3 regions of the Pseudoalteromonas sp. SG41-1 genome follow, and region 1 is predicted to be linked to each of the others. Evidence: predicted binding sites of a transcription regulator. Region 1 holds the regulator's gene; each other region holds the start of a gene.

Region 1 (6,500 bases):
TCAAGGTGGCGAGGGAGCTGAGTTTACTGGATTGATGAATGTCAGTGCTGTTGCTGAGCAGCTTCCGCTTGAAGAAGGTGACTTCTACATCTGTGGCCCTACGGGGTTTATGGCTGCAATTAAACAGCAATTACTCGTATTAGGAGTCGCTGCTGAGCGTATTCACTACGAGGTGTTTGGCCCACATCAAGATATTTAATGACGAAACTAAATGTAGGTTTTAAGTGAAAAGGCGCGAAATGCGCCTTTTTTATGGTTTTGGCTACTTAAAGTACAGCATTGCTATTTTTCGCTGCTAAAGCTTGGTTTTGCCATGCGGTAAATAATTTTTGTTGCTTGTCGGAAATTTTTAAACCATAGGTTTTTTGCATATAAAAATAAGCATCGGCAATGCGTTTTCGTGCATAAAAGGGCGGCTCTACCACACGCTGTTTAAAATCTACCTTTACTTGGCAGCGACCATATTGGCTTGCATTACCTGCAATCATGCCAAAGCTATAATTAGAGCGGTCTGCGTTTATTTCACCAATTGCCGGAGCGAGATTATTTATATCAGCTTCCATTTTCCGAAATTGCGCACTGACTTTAATGCAATTTTTTCGGCCGCCATCTTGCCAGCATTGTAGCTGGTGACCAAATTCCCATGCAGACACAATATGTTCCCACTCAATCCGAGTTGCGCGCGCATTTGGTTTGCCTGAACGAGTAACCGCATTGCGAGGCACATAACCACATGCATTTGGGTCGGGCACCAGTTTTTTACCTTGGCGTTTAATATTACAGCCACAATAGAGGCTGGTGGCGTTATCAGGAAGGGTTTTGATGAGGTGTTTTTTTGCGCTGTAAAAACTGGTGAATTGTTCTGCATAAAGGTTAAAACTCACACAACACAATACCAGCGCAATAATTAAATGCGGCATATCCAATCACTTTAGTGAACTACAGGAAGCGCTAGTTTAGAGCGATTATTCAAAAAGTAAATCGCTTAACTGTGTGATGTAGTGGGAATTTTAACTCATCTCTAAGGTAAGGTTAGCTACTTGGGCGACGGGAAGTACGTTTTCTAAAACGGATATTTTGTAGTAATAAAATAAAGCCAGTTAAACAAAACAATATGCTACTGGCTGCAAAACTAATTAATAATGGGTTATTAAAATCTTCACGTTGATCATAGTCCATTATGTGTAACATCCAGAAAAAATCGAAAATTCGCCAAATTGTGCTGCGAACAGTAATAACTTGGCCACTATCAGCGGATAAATATAGTGTGGTGTTAAACGTATCGTCAAAATTTACTTGCCAAATATTTTCTTTAAAGCCAACTTCGCGAGTACCTTTAGCTAGTTTGATCGCGTCTGTTACTTGCGCATTAATTAATAGATGAGCTTGGGCATTGGCAATAATTTGCGCTTTACTCGGTGCTACCAAAGGACTGCCAGTAACTCCGTTAAAGCTGTACTCACCGTTACTGTTGCTCACAATAATGGTAGGGATTGTTAAAAAGTGACTATAACTAATTTGTCTTGGTTGAGTAATTTGTGCAACGATATTATCAACTGAGGCTAGATAATCAGCTTGTTTGAATGGGTTATTTAATTGCCGCGCAGCTAAATGTTTACCGTGAACTTTTTCAAGCGGTATAGCACTCATAATTAAACCACCGAGTAACCATGCAAAAATTTGTAGCGCTAATAAGTAACCTAACCATTTGTGAAACTTACGCGCATGTTTAAAAATGCGTTTATCCATAGTGACTACCTGTTTGTTATTAGTGCGGTATTCTATAAATTATATTGAGTTTGCCAATGTGGCAAATTGTCGCATCAACAAAATAAAACTAGCTACTCTAGATTTGGTATATACGCAAAATTAGGTTAAAGTTTGCGTTGTTATTAACGCAGGGTAAAAATGAAACAATGTCGGAAATTCAATTTTTAAATGTAGATCTAGAGCTTGAATCAAAGCAAGATATTAGTTTGTTAGTTGCAGACTTAAAAAAAAGTGCTGTGGTTTTGCATTACGATAAAGATGAGTACCGTCAACTAGCACGTATTGAGTCTAATGAAGACGTTATCTCACCAGATAAAGCGATTAACCACTTATGTGAGTTAATTGAATCTTGCTCACGCAATGCATTAAAGCAGTGGTTATCATGCTCAAAGCGCACCTTTGATATTGGCTTTGAATCAGGCACTTCGCCAAAATGCTTTAATCAAGCGCTCAGTGCCGATACTTTATTGCGTATTTCTGCTATTGGTGCAGGTATTGAAATTACAATTTATCCACTTTCAAGTTAGCCTTTTCGCTCTACAATTGCTGCGGTCATTCTTGATACGCAGCACAGTTCTCCACGACTATTGGTGATTTTTATTTCCCATACGGATGTACGCTTGCCTAAGTGTAGTGGTGTTGCTATCGCGGTTAATAAACCATTACGTGATGCTTTTAGATGATTGGCATTGATCTCCTGGCCAACACAATAAAACTTTGTAAAATCAACAGCAAAGTTTGCAGCATAACTCGCCACCGTTTCTGCAAGTACAACATTTGCGCCGCCATGCACCATACCCATAGGGTTATGATGAGCTGGGATCGCGGGCATCGTTGCTACTAAATAATCATCGCCTATTTCACTTATTTCAATGCCCATGGTTTTCATCAATGTGCCTTGACCACTTATGCCGTCATCAAGTTGCTTACATTGTGCTAGGGTGATCGGTTGATACCAAATACTCATCTGTCTACCTCACTAAGTTATTTACTAAATCAGTCTACACTTTTAAACATTTTCCTACAGTTAAGATCATAAAAATAGATAAAATGTACCTATATTATCTAACTGTTAATGGATCTTAAGGATGAAAGTAAAGGTATTTGGATGTGGTGCAATATTATTGATGAGCCTTGTTGCTCAGCCGCAGGCTGTTGCTAGTACCCAACATCAACTCGATATTGGTTTTACCGATTTAGCTGGTTTAGATGAATCTTTTTTAGGCGCACGATACCGATATTTTGCGCAAGATCTTGAATCTTTGACTGGTCCATACGAGCTAAAAGCGTATTTAAATCAAGTCAATAATTATGCTATTGGTGGGTTTGCTAATGATGATTTTAGCTATTTAAATGCCGATGCTGCCATCTATGGTCCCGCAGGATTAGTTATTAGTGCCAGCGCGCAGCGCCTCTGTGAGGATAATAGCTATTGGCAAAATACTGATTATTTAGTGAGTGCCGCTGTTGGTAAGCAAATGAATGAACAGTTACAACTAGGGTTCAATGTATATTACAGTCGCTTAGAGCGCCATGATATGTGGTTTGGCAAAGATAATGAAAGAGTCGCGGTTGAATGGACTTATGCACCTTATGTTCGTTGGACAAATATAGTTAGCAATCAAGGTTGGGATTTAGAGCTAAAGCAATTGGCAGGGCGTTATCGTTATGTGCAGGGGCAGGCGGTTTATTATGTAAATCAAGCATGGTCAGTGGGAGTCGTTGCCAATATTCGGAATCAGAAAAATCTAAAAGACAACTATGAACTGCAAACGCAATATTGGTTTAATCAACATGTAGCATTAAAGTTTGGTCTTGGATCTGCGCTTGATTCTGGAAGTGGTTTAAATAGTATGAGCTTGTTATTAACGGCGCGATTTTAAGCCAATTTATATTTGCGATTTTCAGATAACTGTATATACTCACAGTTAAATGTACTGTATGGAAAACCAGTTGTATGCGCCCATTAACGAATCGCCAAGCTCAAATTCTCGAACTTATTAAAGTTTTTATTAAAGATACCGGTATGCCGCCAACCCGTGCTGAGATTGCGCAAACGTTAGGTTTTAAAAGTGCTAATGCAGCGGAAGAACATTTAAAGGCATTAGCGAAAAAGGGCGTTATTAAAATGAAGCCCGGTGCTAGTCGAGGTATTCAGTTAGTTGAAGAGGATGAGCCGGAACAACTTGGTTTACCTCTAATAGGCAGAGTTGCCGCTGGTGAGCCTATTTTGGCAGAGCAGCATGTTGAAAGTCATTGCAAAATAGATCCACTCTTGTTTAAACCGGCTGCTGATTTTTTACTGCGTGTGCAAGGCATGAGTATGAAAGACATTGGTATTATGGATGGCGATTTATTGGCAGTACACAGCACTCAAGTTGCTGAAAATGGCCAAGTGGTGGTTGCCCGTGTTGATGACGATGTAACAGTAAAACGCCTTGAAAAAGCAGGTAAAAAAGTTTTTTTACATGCTGAAAACGATGAATTTTCACCGATTGAAGTGGATCTTGAACATGAATCTTTCAATATTGAAGGGTTAGCTGTTGGGGTGATCCGCAACGCTGATTGGATGTAAATTTTTTGATCTGTATTTTGCACCAAATTGGTGAAGTTTGGTGCATTTAATTTTTTACCGCTTTAATGGCTAGATTTTATACTTAGCTATAGCGTCCTAAGCCCTATCAAATCTACTTGTCAGCTACTTTTAGCCCTCTAATATTATCCCTAATTACAAAATAACGCGCTGATTTTTAGCTGTTATTTATGCACCAAAAAAGAATTTAATTGCTCTTAAAACTTGCTAATTGTTCATTTTTTAACTAATTGGTTAATACACTGTGTTAACAGCTACTTTAAAAGTCTAACAATTTTGCTCAATAGCATAATTTAGGGTTGCGTTAATATTCAGTAACAATAAAAAATAACGAATTGGCGCGAATAAAGCTGTGCCGCCTTTTCGCTTTGCGTTTTGCAATAGCATTTAAAGGAGCCGTCACATGGGTAAATTGAGCTCTACCTTGTGGCTTATATTGTTTGTTCTACCGCAGCAAGTATTGGCTAATAGCCAGTTTAATATGCGTAAGGGCGTAACAGATATAAGTAATGATGTTTATCAGCTGCACATGACAATATTTATTATATGTTGTGTGATTGGGGTCATCGTGTTCGCCGTGATGTTTTGGGCACTGATCCACCACCGTAAATCTAAAGGGGCAAAACCAGCCCAATTTCATGAAAGTACTAAAGTTGAAATCCTTTGGACGGCAATCCCGTTTGTGATTTTAATTGGTATGGCAATTCCTGCGACAAAAACTTTGATTGCAATGGAAGATGCTAGTAAAGCTGATCTCACGATTAAAATTACTGGTTCTCAATGGAAATGGCATTATGAGTACATGGGTGAAGATGTTGAGTTTTATTCAATGCTTGCTACACCTCAAGATGAAATAACTAATCTTGCAAATAAAAACCCTAATTACCTGCTTGAAGTTGATAAACCTTTGGTGTTGCCAATTAATCAAAAAGTACGATTTTTAATGACCTCAGACGACGTTATTCATTCTTGGTGGGTGCCTGATTTTGCAGTGAAAAAAGATGCTAACCCTGGGTTTATCAATGAAACTTGGACCAGAATTAATGAAGAGGGCATTTATCGAGGGCAATGTGCAGAACTATGCGGAAAGGATCATGGCTTTATGCCTGTGGTGGTTGAAGCTAAATCTGAGCAAGCATTTGCAAACTGGCTGAGCGAAGCTAAGCAGGCAAAAGCAAACGCTGCAATTGCTGATGCTGCATTATTAGATCAAACATTACCAAAAGAAGAATTAATGACACTCGGCGAGCAAGTCTATATGGCCAGTTGCGCTGCGTGTCACCAACCAACAGGTATGGGCTTACCGGGGGTTTTCCCGGCGCTCAAAGGCAGTCCGGTAGTATTAGGAGATATTAAAGATCATATTGATGTAGTGCTTCATGGTCGCCCAGGTACCGCTATGCAAGCATTTGACAAGCAGTTATCAATCAAGCAGCTAGCAGCTGTGATCACCTATAAGCGTAATGCATGGGGCAATGACACTGGGGATGTAATTCAACCGAGTCAGATACAAGCCGCGATTGATGCAACTTCGGAGGCTAAATAATGAGTAGCGTAACAGAGCAACAACATGATCAAGCTGCACACCATGATGGACATCATCATCCTGCGAAAGGTTTTAAACGCTGGCTTTATACTACTAACCATAAAGATATCGGTAGCTTATATTTAATTTTTTCGTTGACGATGTTTTTAATTGGTGGCGCCATGGCGATGGTGATCCGCGCAGAGTTATTTCAACCTGGCTTACAGTTAGTAGAGCCTCACTTTTTCAATCAAATGACCACAGTACATGGCTTGATCATGGTATTTGGTGCCGTTATGCCGGCCTTTACAGGATTGGCTAACTGGATGGTACCACTCATGATTGGCGCACCAGATATGGCATTACCACGGATGAATAATTGGAGCTTTTGGATTTTACCTTTTGCTTTTATTATTTTACTGGCATCCCTGTTTATGCCAGGTGGTGGCCCGGCATTTGGCTGGACTTTTTATGCACCACTGTCAACAACTTACAGTAACGATAATACCGCATTATTTGTTTTTGCTATTCACATCATGGGTATTAGCTCAATTATGGGCGCAATCAATGTGATTGTAACTATCGTTAATTTACGTGCGCCAGGTATGACTT
Region 2 (6,500 bases), on a different contig from region 1:
CAAAACAGACTGTTCCGGCACGATGATCTTGCTTCGTGAAAAAATCTCCTTGGCCGCTTCCTTATAAGCCATGGCTCCACCTCCGGCGATCAATACCAAGTCCGCATTAATGCTTTCGTCACGCATGGATTGGCGCATGGCTGTAAGAGCAACAGGCGCTACCTTTTTCATGGCAGCATTTAGATAAGGTGAAATATCGACCTTTTCTCCAAACAGCAGGACCTGCAAGTCGCCGGTTCTCATGGCTTTTTCAAGTCGATCCATACCTACTTTGGCACCGTGATCTTCCGAAATCAGCTTATCAATGGTTTCCAGTAGCACGGACATTGCCTGAAGACTGGTTCCTGATGAGCTGTAGCGAATTTCTCCGGCCTCAAGGGCAACCCAGTCAACAGAAAAAAAGCCGGGATCGATGACGACGACGCGACCTTCTTCAATCAAGCCCAAATCTCCACCTGTTTGAACCAGATCCATATAGGCACCGGCAGGCTGCGGCAGCACTTTGACGTCATGAACAGTGATGCTGCGCTTAGGCGTCACTTGATGGACACCTTTTAAACGCTGCACAAGGTCAGACTTACGTTGTGGTTCATGAAACTGGGAAACCGGTAATCCAGTGACAACCAAATCGATGGATTCTGTTTCAGCCATTAACAAGGCGGCATGAAAAAGTGCCTTATAGGTTTTTGTGGTGGGATATTCCGGGTGAAGCTCTCGTTCCCAGCCTTGAAGGCGTCCAGCTGGCACACCGGCGGCCCAACGCTCATTATCGACAGATACATACAAACAAGTTTCATCATCGCCTCCACCGATACGCTCCGGCATACGTTCCGCAGGACCGGCACCCGCAGGCAGAATAATGGTTTTCGGTTCACTGCCTGATTGGCCAATTGCCAGCTTCAGGTTTGAGTAACCGATATCTACGCCTAGTACAAACATACTTATCTCCTGTGCACTCAAAGTGCTCTAACGGTTTTCAATCAACCGCACTGGTCACGCTTGGGCATTTCCAAGTGCTCTGGCGGTTCACTCAAATGTCATTATCAGGATTTGGTGCACTGGCGGTGGGCAGAAAGGTGACAAATCCTTTCATCTATCTGCCTATTGCATTTTCGCAAAAGTATGAGAATAGGCTTTGTTTGGCGGCTGGTGATCTAGCCAAAAAAATCGAGACGCCAAACGTCGTTTGCATTCTGGCCTGAACTTGCCAAACGGTTTGTATCCTCATGGCGATACGTCTTTTTAGGTGTTTTTAAGTGAATTCAGCCTGTATCCCTTGTCAGGTATGGGATTGCGCGAGTTGATTTATATCGAGACGCCAAATAGTGATTGTTACGGCAGTTTTACGTTTGGCGTTTCGATCCAAAAGCCAAACGGATAGTGGTTTTGGCTTTTGGGGTTAATTGGATGGGGAAATTGGTTTGGTAGAAATCGTCAATGAACAATGGAAAGCAGATGTATCAGATTTACTTCAGCAAGAAACGGACAGGCTAAAAGCACTGGCACGAGCTGAAGTTGATGACTTTTGGGTTACCCATTACAAGGTTCGAGAGAATGAGCCCTTTAAAGACTGGGGTCTGCTTGGTGTCCGTATCAGAGACTTTAAGTATGGCTTTGGCATAGAGTGGTACATCAACAGTTTTCACGGTCAACGAGGCAAACGCGTGGTCTTTAGCAAGGGGCTGCGTATTTCAAAGACGAAGCTGAGATACGCATTTTTGGACTGCCAAGGTTTGGCCAAAGAATGGGAGTTAGCGCTGGCTATGGAGAAAGAAGAATTTTTCAGTGATATTCGACGCCAGGTTGATAAGCTCAACATGCTTCGTCGAAGAGTCAATGCATATTGACGTATTTGATTTTCTAAAGCAGCAAAAAAACAGAAATGGCGTATATGATCTCCTTAAAAATCAAGGAGACTAGTCTCTCCTGTTGTATAGTTGCTTGAAAATTTAGGCTTAACAGGAAGAGTTATGGCAAGGAACAAAAAAAATAATCGATATAGTTATGTGCAAAAGCAGGCAGAGCACACTAAATTTTACAACAAAAACTTCAATAAAACTTCGAGTTTTAGCTCCGTATTCAGCGAGTCACATTTCAAAAATACATCTCTGGTTGGTGCAAAGTTCAAATATTGCAACCTCAATAATGTGAGATTTGAAAACTGTTTTTTACAGGGAACTCATTTTAAAAAGTGTACACATGACGGCCTTAAGTTTGAAAGATGCATATTGATTTCAACTTCCTTTGAGCGTATGCAGTTACATGGTGTCGAATTTGTTGATTGTTATATTTTAAGTACTAACACTCATGCATGTAAGCAGTTTCAAAACAGCAAGGTATATAACAGTTTTCCTGATGGTGCCCAGTATCCTTCTGATTTAATGAGTATTGTTGATGTTTTGAGAGAGAATTCTTTTATAAGAAAATCCGGGGTGCTTCATAGGAAGGGCGGCAAAGTAAATACAATTGCACTGGATTTTTTGCTTGATGAATTCGGAGTTAACTACCTAATCAATAACTTGTCTAAGCTAAACACACTAGAGTCCGATTTCTATACATTGAGTTATATTTCGGCATTCTTGCGGAGGGTTGGAAATCCTGATAGCTTAGACATTACCCGGCCCACAGCAACATAGAAAATACCTACGATAACGGACGGATACCAGTCTACGGACCGATGCGGGTTGAAAGTTGAAGTCGTTAAAACGTTAGTGGAGGTGATGCCTATGGTGTTGGATTTTATGACAGTGACAGCATTTTTTGTTCTTTGTGCCTACAAACTTTTAGTAAAGCTCCTTTCTATGTCTAGCTGTGTGGTTAATTTACATTTATTTCATTACTTCACTCGCGGTAACTGGTCCCAGCGTGTTGTGTAGGCGGGAGACAAATGCTCTCGCTTCATTGACCAATCTTTCTTCGTACCTTGTCCAGCAAAGAAAACCTTTCCGGCACCGCTTTGATTAATAGTGTCCAATACAGACATCAGCTGCTGGCTATTAGAGCGGGTCGATACGTCATCGAATAGTCCTGGTTGAAACATGCCGGGATCGTAAAAGTCAGACAGCATGACGCCCGCTTTGGCATAACGAAAACCATCCTTCCAAATCCGCTTGAGTAAGTGATTGGCCAGCTCAATAAAATCCCGCGTATCACAACTGGGGATCAGCAACTCACCCGATGCGGAGTTGCTGTATTGCGGCTCGCTGTCCTTAAAGGGGCTGGTTCGTATGAACACGGTCATCACTTTGGCTTGCTGCTGTTCTTTGCGAAGCTTCTCAGTGGCGCGGGTTGCGTATTCGCAGACGGCTTCACGTAACAATTCAAATTGCGTTACTTTTACGCCAAATGAACGGCTACAGACGATTTGTTTCTTAGTTGGCGGGATCTCTTCAAGTTCAATGCACGACTCACCATTGAGTTCTCTGACGGTTCTTTCTAAAACCACCGAGAACTGGTCTCTGATGGCTCTAGGAGAGGCGTTGGCGAGGTCTAGGGCTGTGGTGATACCCAACGCATATAAACGCTTAGAAAGCCGTCTACCAACGCCCCAAACATCATCAACTGGGACTAATGCAAGCAATCGACGTTGCCGATCTAGATTGGTCAGGTCTACAACCCCCTGAGTGGCTGGGTACTTTTTGGCTGCATGGTTTGCCAGTTTGGCGAGTGTTTTAGTCGGTGCAATGCCTACACAGACGGTGATCCCGATCCAGTGACCTATCCGCTCTCGCACTTGTTGTCCGAACTCGACGAGGGATATGGCAGACTCAATACCGGTTAAGTCCAAAAACGCTTCGTCAATGGAGTAAACCTCTACTCGTGGTGCCATCTCCTCCAAAGTGCGCATCACTCGACTGCTCAAATCTGCGTACAGCGCGTAATTGGACGAGAATGCCAAAATACCATGACGCTGCATTTCAGCTTTGATTTGAAAGACGGGTACGCCCATTTTAATACCGAGTAACTTAGCTTCACGTGAGCGTGCAACCACGCAGCCGTCATTGTTAGACAGAACCACAACCGGCGTATCTTTTAAATCAGGACGAAACAGCTTCTCACAACTGGCGTAAAAGTTGTTGCAGTCCACCAAGGCAAATACTGGCATGGGATAGTCACGACTTACGGCGCATGTTTCGCACCACATTGGTGACCACACCAAATATCTCTAACTCTGTCCCTTCAGGAATATGAATGGGCTCATACACCTGGTTTCTTGGGATCAGCATGACGCACGGCCTTAGTTGAAGCTCCTTTACCGTGAGTTCACCATGGATACCAGCGATGACAATGTCACCGTGTTCTGCTTGGACAGAGCGATCAACCACCAAAATATCATCTGGGTGAATCCCGGCATCAATCATTGAATCACCTTCAACACGCACAAAGAACGTTGCAGCTGGTCGCTTGATGCACAGCTCGTTGAGGTCGAGCGTTTGCTCAACATAATCCTGCGCTGGGGAGGGAAAACCAGCAGAAACACGTTCCATGAACAATGGAATACGAAGGCGCTTGGCTTTGATGAAGGCAAGTGCGCCGCTACGGCCTATCAGCGAGACACTCATGACGAACCTCGAAAAATCATAATTAATACTGTTTGTTTATACAGTATCTAATGCTATGCTGATTTCTACAAGTAAAATTGTAGGTAAAACTGTAGTTGTTCGAGTAAGACGCTGTGTTGTGGGTGATTTATTTTTTGTGATGAAAAACTAGATGTGGGGGATCGCTCGCCCTCGTCAAAGCCTGCAAGGCTTGGACAATACTGCTTCTGCCTACTGCTCTTGTTTCTGTTACTGATCCTGTTACTGCTACTGGTTAACGCATGGGTCAAGTAACCGTCAGACAAGGCTTGTTGAACCCTTTGCAAAGGGTTTCAAAACAGTTAGTAAAATTCTGCTTCGTATTGAATTTACAGGCTTAAAGCGAAGTCAGGAGCATCATTAAAATGCTCAGTCGAACTCAGTTCAAGCCTTTTGCAACCGTTTGAAAAGGGGTTGGCTAAGCCATACGTAAAGGGTGTCGGTAAGGGTTACCTAAACGGTTTAGCTAAGGCTTTCTGAAAGGCTTAGCCAAAGCCTTCATACATGGGTTCACCCAGTAGAAAGATTAAAAAAACGCTGAGGTATCCAAGGTGCATTTTGTACAAAAGCGTTTATAAACGAACAGGGCACAGTGAAATAGCCCAAAGCGAACAATAGAATTGAAGAGGAACCATCAATGACAAGAGCCCCTGCGCCATTTCCGCTAGAGCGCCTGGCGGATATCCCAGAAAGACCAGAAGATTTTAGATTGCTGGAGCGTATTCCATTAACGCGTGAGCCGCAGTCCTGGCCACTTGAACTATCTCCTGTAGTAGGTGACGAACAGCCAATAGTGCTGCTCGATACAGAGACAACCGGACTGTCTGCCGAAGATGAGTCCATTATTGAGCTTGGTATGGTTAAGGTGCTTTACAGCCCCTCTGCTAAGCAGATTGTGTCGATTGTTGATGTGATCAGCATGTATGAAGATCCCGGCAAGCCAATCCCCGAGCTGATCACCGAGTTAACCGGTATCACCGATGATATGGTGCAAGGCCAGCACATTGATGATTCACTGGTAGCGAGTTGGTTATCCGATGATCCGCTGGTGGTTGCACACAATGCACAGTTTGATCGTCCTTTCTTTGAAAAGCGGTTTGCTGCATTAGGCCATCTATCTTGGGCCTGTTCAGCCAGTGGCATAGATTGGAAAGCACTGGGCTTTGAAAGTCGAAAACTTGAGTACCTGCTGCTTCGCTTAGGTTGGTTCTATGAAGGACACCGCGCTGCAACCGATTGTTTGGCGATGGCCTGGTTGTTTCATTTGTTGCCCGATTCCGTTGCAAACTTGTTGTCTGAAGCAGACAGGCGAACTGTGTTAGTTCGTGCGTTTGGTGCGCCGTTTGACGTAAAGGACTATTTAAAAGAGCGTGGTTACCGCTGGCATGACGGTGTTAAAGGTGCCAACAAACATTGGTGGCGCGAAATCAGCGAAGACGAGTTGCCGCAGGAACAAACTTACCTGGATGATTTGTATCATCGTGGCTCAGAACATGCCCACTATGACTACAAAGATGCCCGCAATAGATTTAAAGCTTTGTAGCTCTCTACAAGGTAAGCCTTGCATATTTGAAAACCTCTGGAAAATGGAAAGTGAACTCATGGTTTAACCAATAAGAGGAATCTTTCCATGTACCAAGACACCTACATTGAATACTGGGGCGAAATCTTCGTCTCTGCCCGCATCATTGAATTTGGCATCACGTTCGAGCGCTTTCTTAAAGATCCATGGAAGCATTTGATGTCCTGTGGCCAAGAGTCTGCCCCAGAGGCGATTGCTGAAGGGATGCTGCCATTGCTACCAGCCCAGGCAGAAGTTGCCAGGCGCATTCGGGAGAGTGAGCAACGGGCTCTGCTGTCTACAGAGTCGGACAAAGGGGTATCTCATCGCAGTAAAATCGTGGTGCCACTGGTTCGGGT
Region 3 (6,500 bases), on a different contig from region 1:
ATAACATTTCATTATACGCTAGGTATATGACCGAAAAAATGGCCAAAAGTTGCAACTAGTGTATCGATTCAGCTCAGTACTGACAACGCTATTGCTGTGAATTAGCAACAAAAAACGTTGAAGAGCAGGCTGACATCATTTTTATAACCTTATTAGTCAATCTTAACGCAACTATTTTAGACTGGGCTGTTAAGGTAAATACATGCTGCGGTGCTTATTTATAAACAAAAACTGTGTAAAACACCCCGTTTATTCACTCTTAATGAATAAACAAGCATAACTGACTGTAAGCATGGTCAATGCAACAGTTTAACTAATCTATAAAAAAAACACTCAAAAAAATAAAACATCACAAATTCAACAAATTAATATATTACCGTGAACTTTATGAACAAAAATAAAGCGCTCATAAAAATCTTGCTATTAGTTTTTTTTATCTGAAAATTAAATTTTTCTAGTTTGAACAAAAACCAACTATTGCGTATTATTCTCCCATACCGAGCTAGCGCAGCAATGAATACTTCATTCAGCCCAGTTCTTTGCAATATGATTCTGATTTTTCGTATTGCTATGCTTAAAGTCTTCTTGATAAAACTTGATGAATTTAAGCAGTGTTACTTAGATTACTTCCTTCAACTTGTTGTTTGCCCGCATTTTATGCGGGCTTTTTTTTGCCTGCAAATCACGCACATCACTACCTCGCTATGGCGCATACAATATCGTTTACAAACTTAACAGCATGTGAATTGTATTAGCCCAAATAACTAAATAATCTAAACTTTAAGTAATATGCTAATCACGCGATTAACTTAAACACAGCAAAATAGACATTTGAATAGTGGCTAAAAGAACAGTATAGAAGATGTGTGAGGTGGGTTTGCAGCCATACGCACGCATACAGCTACAATAAATGTACTTTATTCTTGTTTGGGTAATAAGCCAAAGTGATGATAGGCGTTATCAGACACAATACGCCCTCTTGGCGTACGTTGGATAAATCCTTGCTGGATTAGGTAAGGCTCGATCACATCTTCAATGGTTTCTTTTTCTTCACCGATAGCGGCGGCTAAGTTGTCTAACCCTACCGGACCCCCCATAAACTTTTCAATGATCGCGAGTAAATATTTACGGTCCATATAATCAAAGCCGCTTTTATCGACATCAATCATATTAAGTGCCAGCTCTGCTACTTCGGCATTTACAGTACCGTCTGATTTAACTTGCGTGTAATCTCGTACCCGGCGTAATAATCGATTAGCGATACGTGGCGTACCACGAGAGCGTTTAGCAATTTCAATGGCACCTTCATCACACATGGCTAAATTTAAATAATGAGCAGAACGCCCCACTATAGTCGATAAATCTGCCACCGAATAAAACTCTAAACGCTGCACAATACCAAAACGGTCTCTAAGTGGTGAGGTTAACGAGCCTGCGCGAGTGGTTGCGCCAATTAAGGTAAAAGCGGGTAAATCGAGCTTAATGGAACGAGCTGCGGGCCCTTCACCAATCATTAAATCGAGTTGATAATCTTCCATTGCAGGATAGAGTATTTCTTCAACTTGCGGGCTTAGCCTATGTATTTCATCAATAAAAAGTACATCGCCTTCTTCTAAATTGGTCAGTAGTGCGGCTAAATCACCGGCTTTTTCAAGCACTGGGCCCGAGGTTGTTTTAATACTGACATTCAGCTCATTGGCAACAATGTTTGCTAGTGTGGTTTTTCCCAAACCCGGCGGACCAAATATTAATAAATGATCAAGCGCTTCACCCCGACTACGTGCAGCTTCTATAAATATTTCCATTTGCTGTTTAACATGGGGCTGACCAGTATAATCGGCTAATAGTTTTGGTCTAATCGCGCGATCGACTACATCTTCATTACTTTGTTCAGTCGCATCTATTAAACGATCCGCTTCAATCATGGTTTACTCACAACATTGATTTTAGAGATTCTTTGATCAGAACCTCTGTAGACATACCAGGCTTGGCCACTGATTTTACTGTTTTTTGTGCTTGCGCCAATTTATAACCTAATGACACTAACGCAGAGATTGCATCATCTGCCGCATTATTAGCAATAAGTGCGTCAGAGGCGGGCTCTATAACTGCATTATCACTAAATGGCGTGAATAAGTCATTACCCCAATCTTTTAATCGGTCTTTCATTTCAAGTACCAGGCGCTCTGCGGTTTTTTTACCTACACCTGGCAGTTTCACTAAACTGGTGGCATCTTCGTTATTCACACAGCTAACAAATTGCTTAGCCGACATCCCTGAAAGTATTGCTAATCCGAGCTTTGGCCCAACGCCATTGGCTTTTAATAGCTCTCTAAATAATGCTCGCTCAATTTTATTATTAAAGCCAAATAATAACTGGGCGTCTTCTCTTACTACAAAATGAGTATACACAATGGCATTTTCGCCAATGTTTGGTAAATCATAAAAACACGTCATCGGCATGTTAACTTCGTAACCAACACCGCTTACTTCAAGCAAAATTTCTGGCGGTTGTTTTTCTACTAAGATGCCATTTAAGCGACCTATCATGTTATTTCCTTAATCGTCCTCTAACGGTTTTACTGGCACTGCCCGCTAGTTTTATTAAATTTTGATCGGAATGAGCATGGCATATCGCAATGGCTAATGCATCGGCTGCATCCGCTTGCGGTGTGCCTGGTAATTTTAAAATATTTTTAACCATATGCTGCACTTGCGATTTATCGGCACCACCGTGCCCTACCACCGCTTGTTTAATTTGCCGCGCCGAGTATTCAAACACCGGTAACTCAGCCATTGCCGCACCAACAATTGCAGCACCTCTGGCTTGGCCTAATTTAAGAGCTGAATCAGGATTATGCGCCATAAATACTTTTTCAATGGCAAAATGATCGGGAGAGAATTGTTCGATTAGTTGACTGATCCCCTGATAAATCATTTTTAATCGAATAGGAAACTCGTGATCGGCCAGTTTTATACAACCGCTTCCTAAATAAGTAAATTTAGCACCTTGATGGGCAATCACCCCATAACCGGTTAATCGTGAGCCAGGATCAATCCCTAAAATAATAGCCAATACTTGCCCAATCAGTGTAAATAGTTAAGTACGCTAATAATGCCAGAGCACTGTATAAATTACCAGTGCATTATTGGCATAAAAAAGCCCGTAAAAACGGGCTTGTTTAATTGCTAACCTTTTAGGCTAAAGAGCGCAGTAACCCTTGGGTATTTTTACGCATGGTTCTAGCTATCATAAAGTAGCCCAGTGACGCCACAAACACACCACCCACTAATGGTCCAATAAGCCAAATATGCGGGTGTAACTTACCAGCTAAATCAAACATCTCACGTTGCACTATTAATAAAGCCACATCACTGACCAGCGCAGCGACAAAACCAGCAGCGCTGCCCAACAATAAAAACTCATATAAAGTGGCATTTTTTATTAGCCGCCCTTTGGCGCCTAAGGTACGCAATATGACAATTTCCTGCATCCGTTCACCAAGGCTTGCTTGCACTTGCGAAATTAAAACCAAGCCACCACACATCACCACTATCGCCAGTACAAATCCAATTGCTAATGACACTTGCGAAATAGTAGAGCGTATTTGTTTGACAAAGCTGTCAACGTCGATGGCGTTGATTGTCGGGTAGGCACGTAGTAGCTCACTAAAATCGCGTTTTTGATCGGCTTCGATACGCACCGATGAAATATACGTCGCAGGAAAATCAGCCAATACATCAGGGCTTAATATAATAAAGAAATTAGGCTTCAAAGTAGCCCAATTAACTTTACGAACACTGGTGATTTTGGCATCAAATGACTGGGCGCCAATCAAAAATGTTAGCGTATCACCCAGTTTCACATCTAAACGCTCTAGCATAGATTCTTCGATCGATGCTTCAGCGGTTGCATTGTCGGCAAACCACTGCCCGTCTATGATCTCATTTTGCACAGGGACTTGCTCTAACCATGTAAGATTTAGTTCACGGCCAATACCTGCGCGTGCTTCTTCGTCTTTCTTCTCGTTGTCTTGCAATGAGACTTCGCGAGCAACTAATTCACCATTAACAGCGTTTACGCGACCACGAATAGTCGGATAGAACTCAGATACTTGAATATTTTTTTGCTCTAAAAAGCTTGTTACGTCTGGCAATTCAGTTTCGGTTATATTGACTAAAAAAGCATTCGGCGCGTCGCTTGGAAGTTGCGATTGCCAATCTGCGATCATATCGTTTTTCAGCACCACTAAAAATAACAATAGCTTTATTGCCAACGAAAAACTGATCAACTGTACCGCATTAGCATTGGCACGTTTTTGCAACGAAGCAATCGCTAATGACCAACTATTCCCCGGGCGCAATCCTAGTTTACGTCCGCTGCCAAAAATTAACCGAGATAATACAAACAGTATCGCAATCAAAACTAAAGTAGAGACAAACAAAATAGCGGTAATTTTAAGGTTATTACTAAACAACCACATTAATAAAAAGACTGTTAAGCCCGACATCGCTAAATGCACTTTACTTACTAGTAGCTTATCGCCTAAGTTACGGCGTAATACCCTAAGCGGTGGAATATCAAATAAATCTAATAACGGCTTGATTGAAAACATCACGGCACAGATAACGCCAGTACTAATCGCCACAAACCACGGTTTTATACCCGCTGCAGGAAGAGTATTGTTCATTGATTTAGCTAAATAACTAGTGGCTATCTCTTGTAAACCATAGCCAATGGCTAAGCCAAGTATGACCGACAAAGCACACACCAGTGATAAATGCAGTAAGTAAATTTTGCGAATTGTCGATCGGCTACCACCTAAGGTTTTCATCATCGCAACTGGGTCATATTGGCGTTCGCAATAACGCTTTGCAGACACGGCAATAGCCACCGCCGCTAAAATAATGCCCAATAACCCCGCTAATAATAAAAAGCTTTCAGCGCGGTTTAAGCTATTTGCAATCGGCGACTGTCTGTCTTTAACACCATACCATTGCTGGTTTTCTTTCATTTGTGGTTTTAGCCAGCTATAAAAGTCAATAAGGTTACTCTCATCCCCTGCATACAACTGGCGGTAAAAAACACGGCTGCCCGGCTGGATCACTTCAGTTTTGTCTACATCTTGGTTATTTAACAACACACGACGACTACTTGAAAAAATATTAAATGGCGCATCTGGCTCTTCCACCAATACTTTTTCAATATTAAATTGCGCAGCGCCTAGCTCAACCGTATCACCTACTTTTACATTTAGTGCATAAAATACCGATTCACTAAACCACACATTACCAACAGTTGGCCCTTGCGTGGCCACTTCAACATCACCGGTTAAACTGCTTTTAACTTTTAGTTCGCCCTTAAGTGGATAATGCTCCGACACCGCCTTTACTGAGCTTAATTGCATTTCGTCATTAGCAAACAACATAGTATCAAAGTAAGTGAGCTGTGCGGTTTGTAAGTTGTATTCGCTTGCTGTTGTTAAATATTCACCCGGTAATTCATGGTTGCTTGCCAGCACGCGATCAGCGGCAATAAAGGCACTGCTTTTTTGCGCTATGCTTTGCCCTATGCGATCAGTCACCATAGAAAGCGTTAAAACCGTCAATACCGCCAACGCTATGGCCGCACAAATCACCGTGAGTTCACCACGGCGAAATTCACGGCTAAATAATTTTAATGCTAATTTAACCCACATTCGCCACAGCCTCATTGGTATTTTTAACTAATTGACCCGCTTCAATTTGTAACACATGCTGACACTTTGCTGCTAACGCCTCATCATGTGTGACTAAAATCAACGTCGTGCCATGAAGCTGATTAAGCTCGAATAACAGTGACTCAATTAACTTACCATTTTTGCTATCAAGATTTGCTGATGGCTCATCGGCGAATAAAATCTTTGGTGTGCCAATAAATGCGCGAGCAATCGCTACACGCTGCTGCTCACCACCAGACAATTGCGACGGATAATGCTCAATACGATGACTTAAACCTACTTTTTCCAGAAGATCGAGTGCTTGTTGCTTGGCATTTTTTTCACCAGCAAGCTCTGCCGGTAACATCACATTCTCAAGTGCTGTTAAACTCTGTACCAACATAAATGATTGAAATACAAAACCGACTTTTGCAGCTCTTAATGCCGCACGCGCTTCTTCATCAAGTTCATGCAGCGGCTCACCATCTAAATAAATTGATCCCTGAGTCGATTGGTCAAGCCCTGCGAGCAAACTTAATAAAGTTGATTTACCTGAACCTGAGGTACCAACTACAGCAACTGAGTCTCCAGACTTGACATTAAAGGTGATGTCACTGAGGATGGGCAAATCCCCTTCAAGGGTATTAACCGTTTTAGAAAGACCTTTAACCTGAATGATATTTAATTGAGATAGCGCTGACATATGATGTATTCAATCCTACGTTTTATTTTCGTTTTACTATTAGTAATCAAACCACTTAGTGCGGCAGCTGACAACACAATTTTAATTTTAGGTGATAG

What was found. Region 1 encodes LexA, which represses DNA repair genes until DNA is damaged. Its sites were predicted from a motif close to TACTGTATNNNNATACAGTA; they were not measured.
Region 2: a site for LexA is predicted at 4,589-4,608, ahead of umuD (translesion error-prone DNA polymerase V autoproteolytic subunit). Genes of this name have one in related genera too.
Region 3: a site for LexA is predicted at 3,125-3,144, ahead of ruvC (crossover junction endodeoxyribonuclease RuvC). Genes of this name have one in related genera too.

The regions. Positions count from the first base shown of each region.
Region 1 is NZ_JACJFL010000021.1:20,918-27,417, reverse strand. Features, by position in the region: gene hmpA (NO-inducible flavohemoprotein) at 1-199, shown strand, start outside; gene H5203_RS12835 (endonuclease) at 267-920, opposite strand; gene H5203_RS12830 (hypothetical protein) at 1,033-1,749, opposite strand; gene H5203_RS12825 (hypothetical protein) at 1,917-2,297, shown strand; gene H5203_RS12820 (PaaI family thioesterase) at 2,294-2,737, opposite strand; gene H5203_RS12815 (hypothetical protein) at 2,859-3,653, shown strand; gene lexA (transcriptional repressor LexA) at 3,728-4,345, shown strand; gene coxB (cytochrome c oxidase subunit II) at 4,767-5,909, shown strand; gene ctaD (cytochrome c oxidase subunit I) at 5,909-6,500, shown strand, end outside.
Region 2 is NZ_JACJFL010000018.1:6,928-13,427, forward strand. Features, by position in the region: gene H5203_RS11765 (ParM/StbA family protein) at 1-939, opposite strand, end outside; gene mobI (conjugative transfer protein MobI(A/C)) at 1,404-1,847, shown strand; gene H5203_RS11775 (pentapeptide repeat-containing protein) at 1,971-2,636, shown strand; gene umuC (translesion error-prone DNA polymerase V subunit UmuC) at 2,837-4,105, opposite strand; gene umuD (translesion error-prone DNA polymerase V autoproteolytic subunit) at 4,113-4,562, opposite strand; gene H5203_RS11790 (3'-5' exonuclease) at 5,218-6,123, shown strand; gene H5203_RS11795 (hypothetical protein) at 6,211-6,500, shown strand, end outside.
Region 3 is NZ_JACJFL010000001.1:297,328-303,827, forward strand. Features, by position in the region: gene ruvB (Holliday junction branch migration DNA helicase RuvB) at 918-1,925, opposite strand; gene ruvA (Holliday junction branch migration protein RuvA) at 1,933-2,550, opposite strand; gene ruvC (crossover junction endodeoxyribonuclease RuvC) at 2,552-3,076, opposite strand; gene H5203_RS01295 (ABC transporter permease) at 3,198-5,699, opposite strand; gene H5203_RS01300 (ABC transporter ATP-binding protein) at 5,689-6,402, opposite strand; gene H5203_RS01305 (arylesterase) at 6,403-6,500, shown strand, end outside.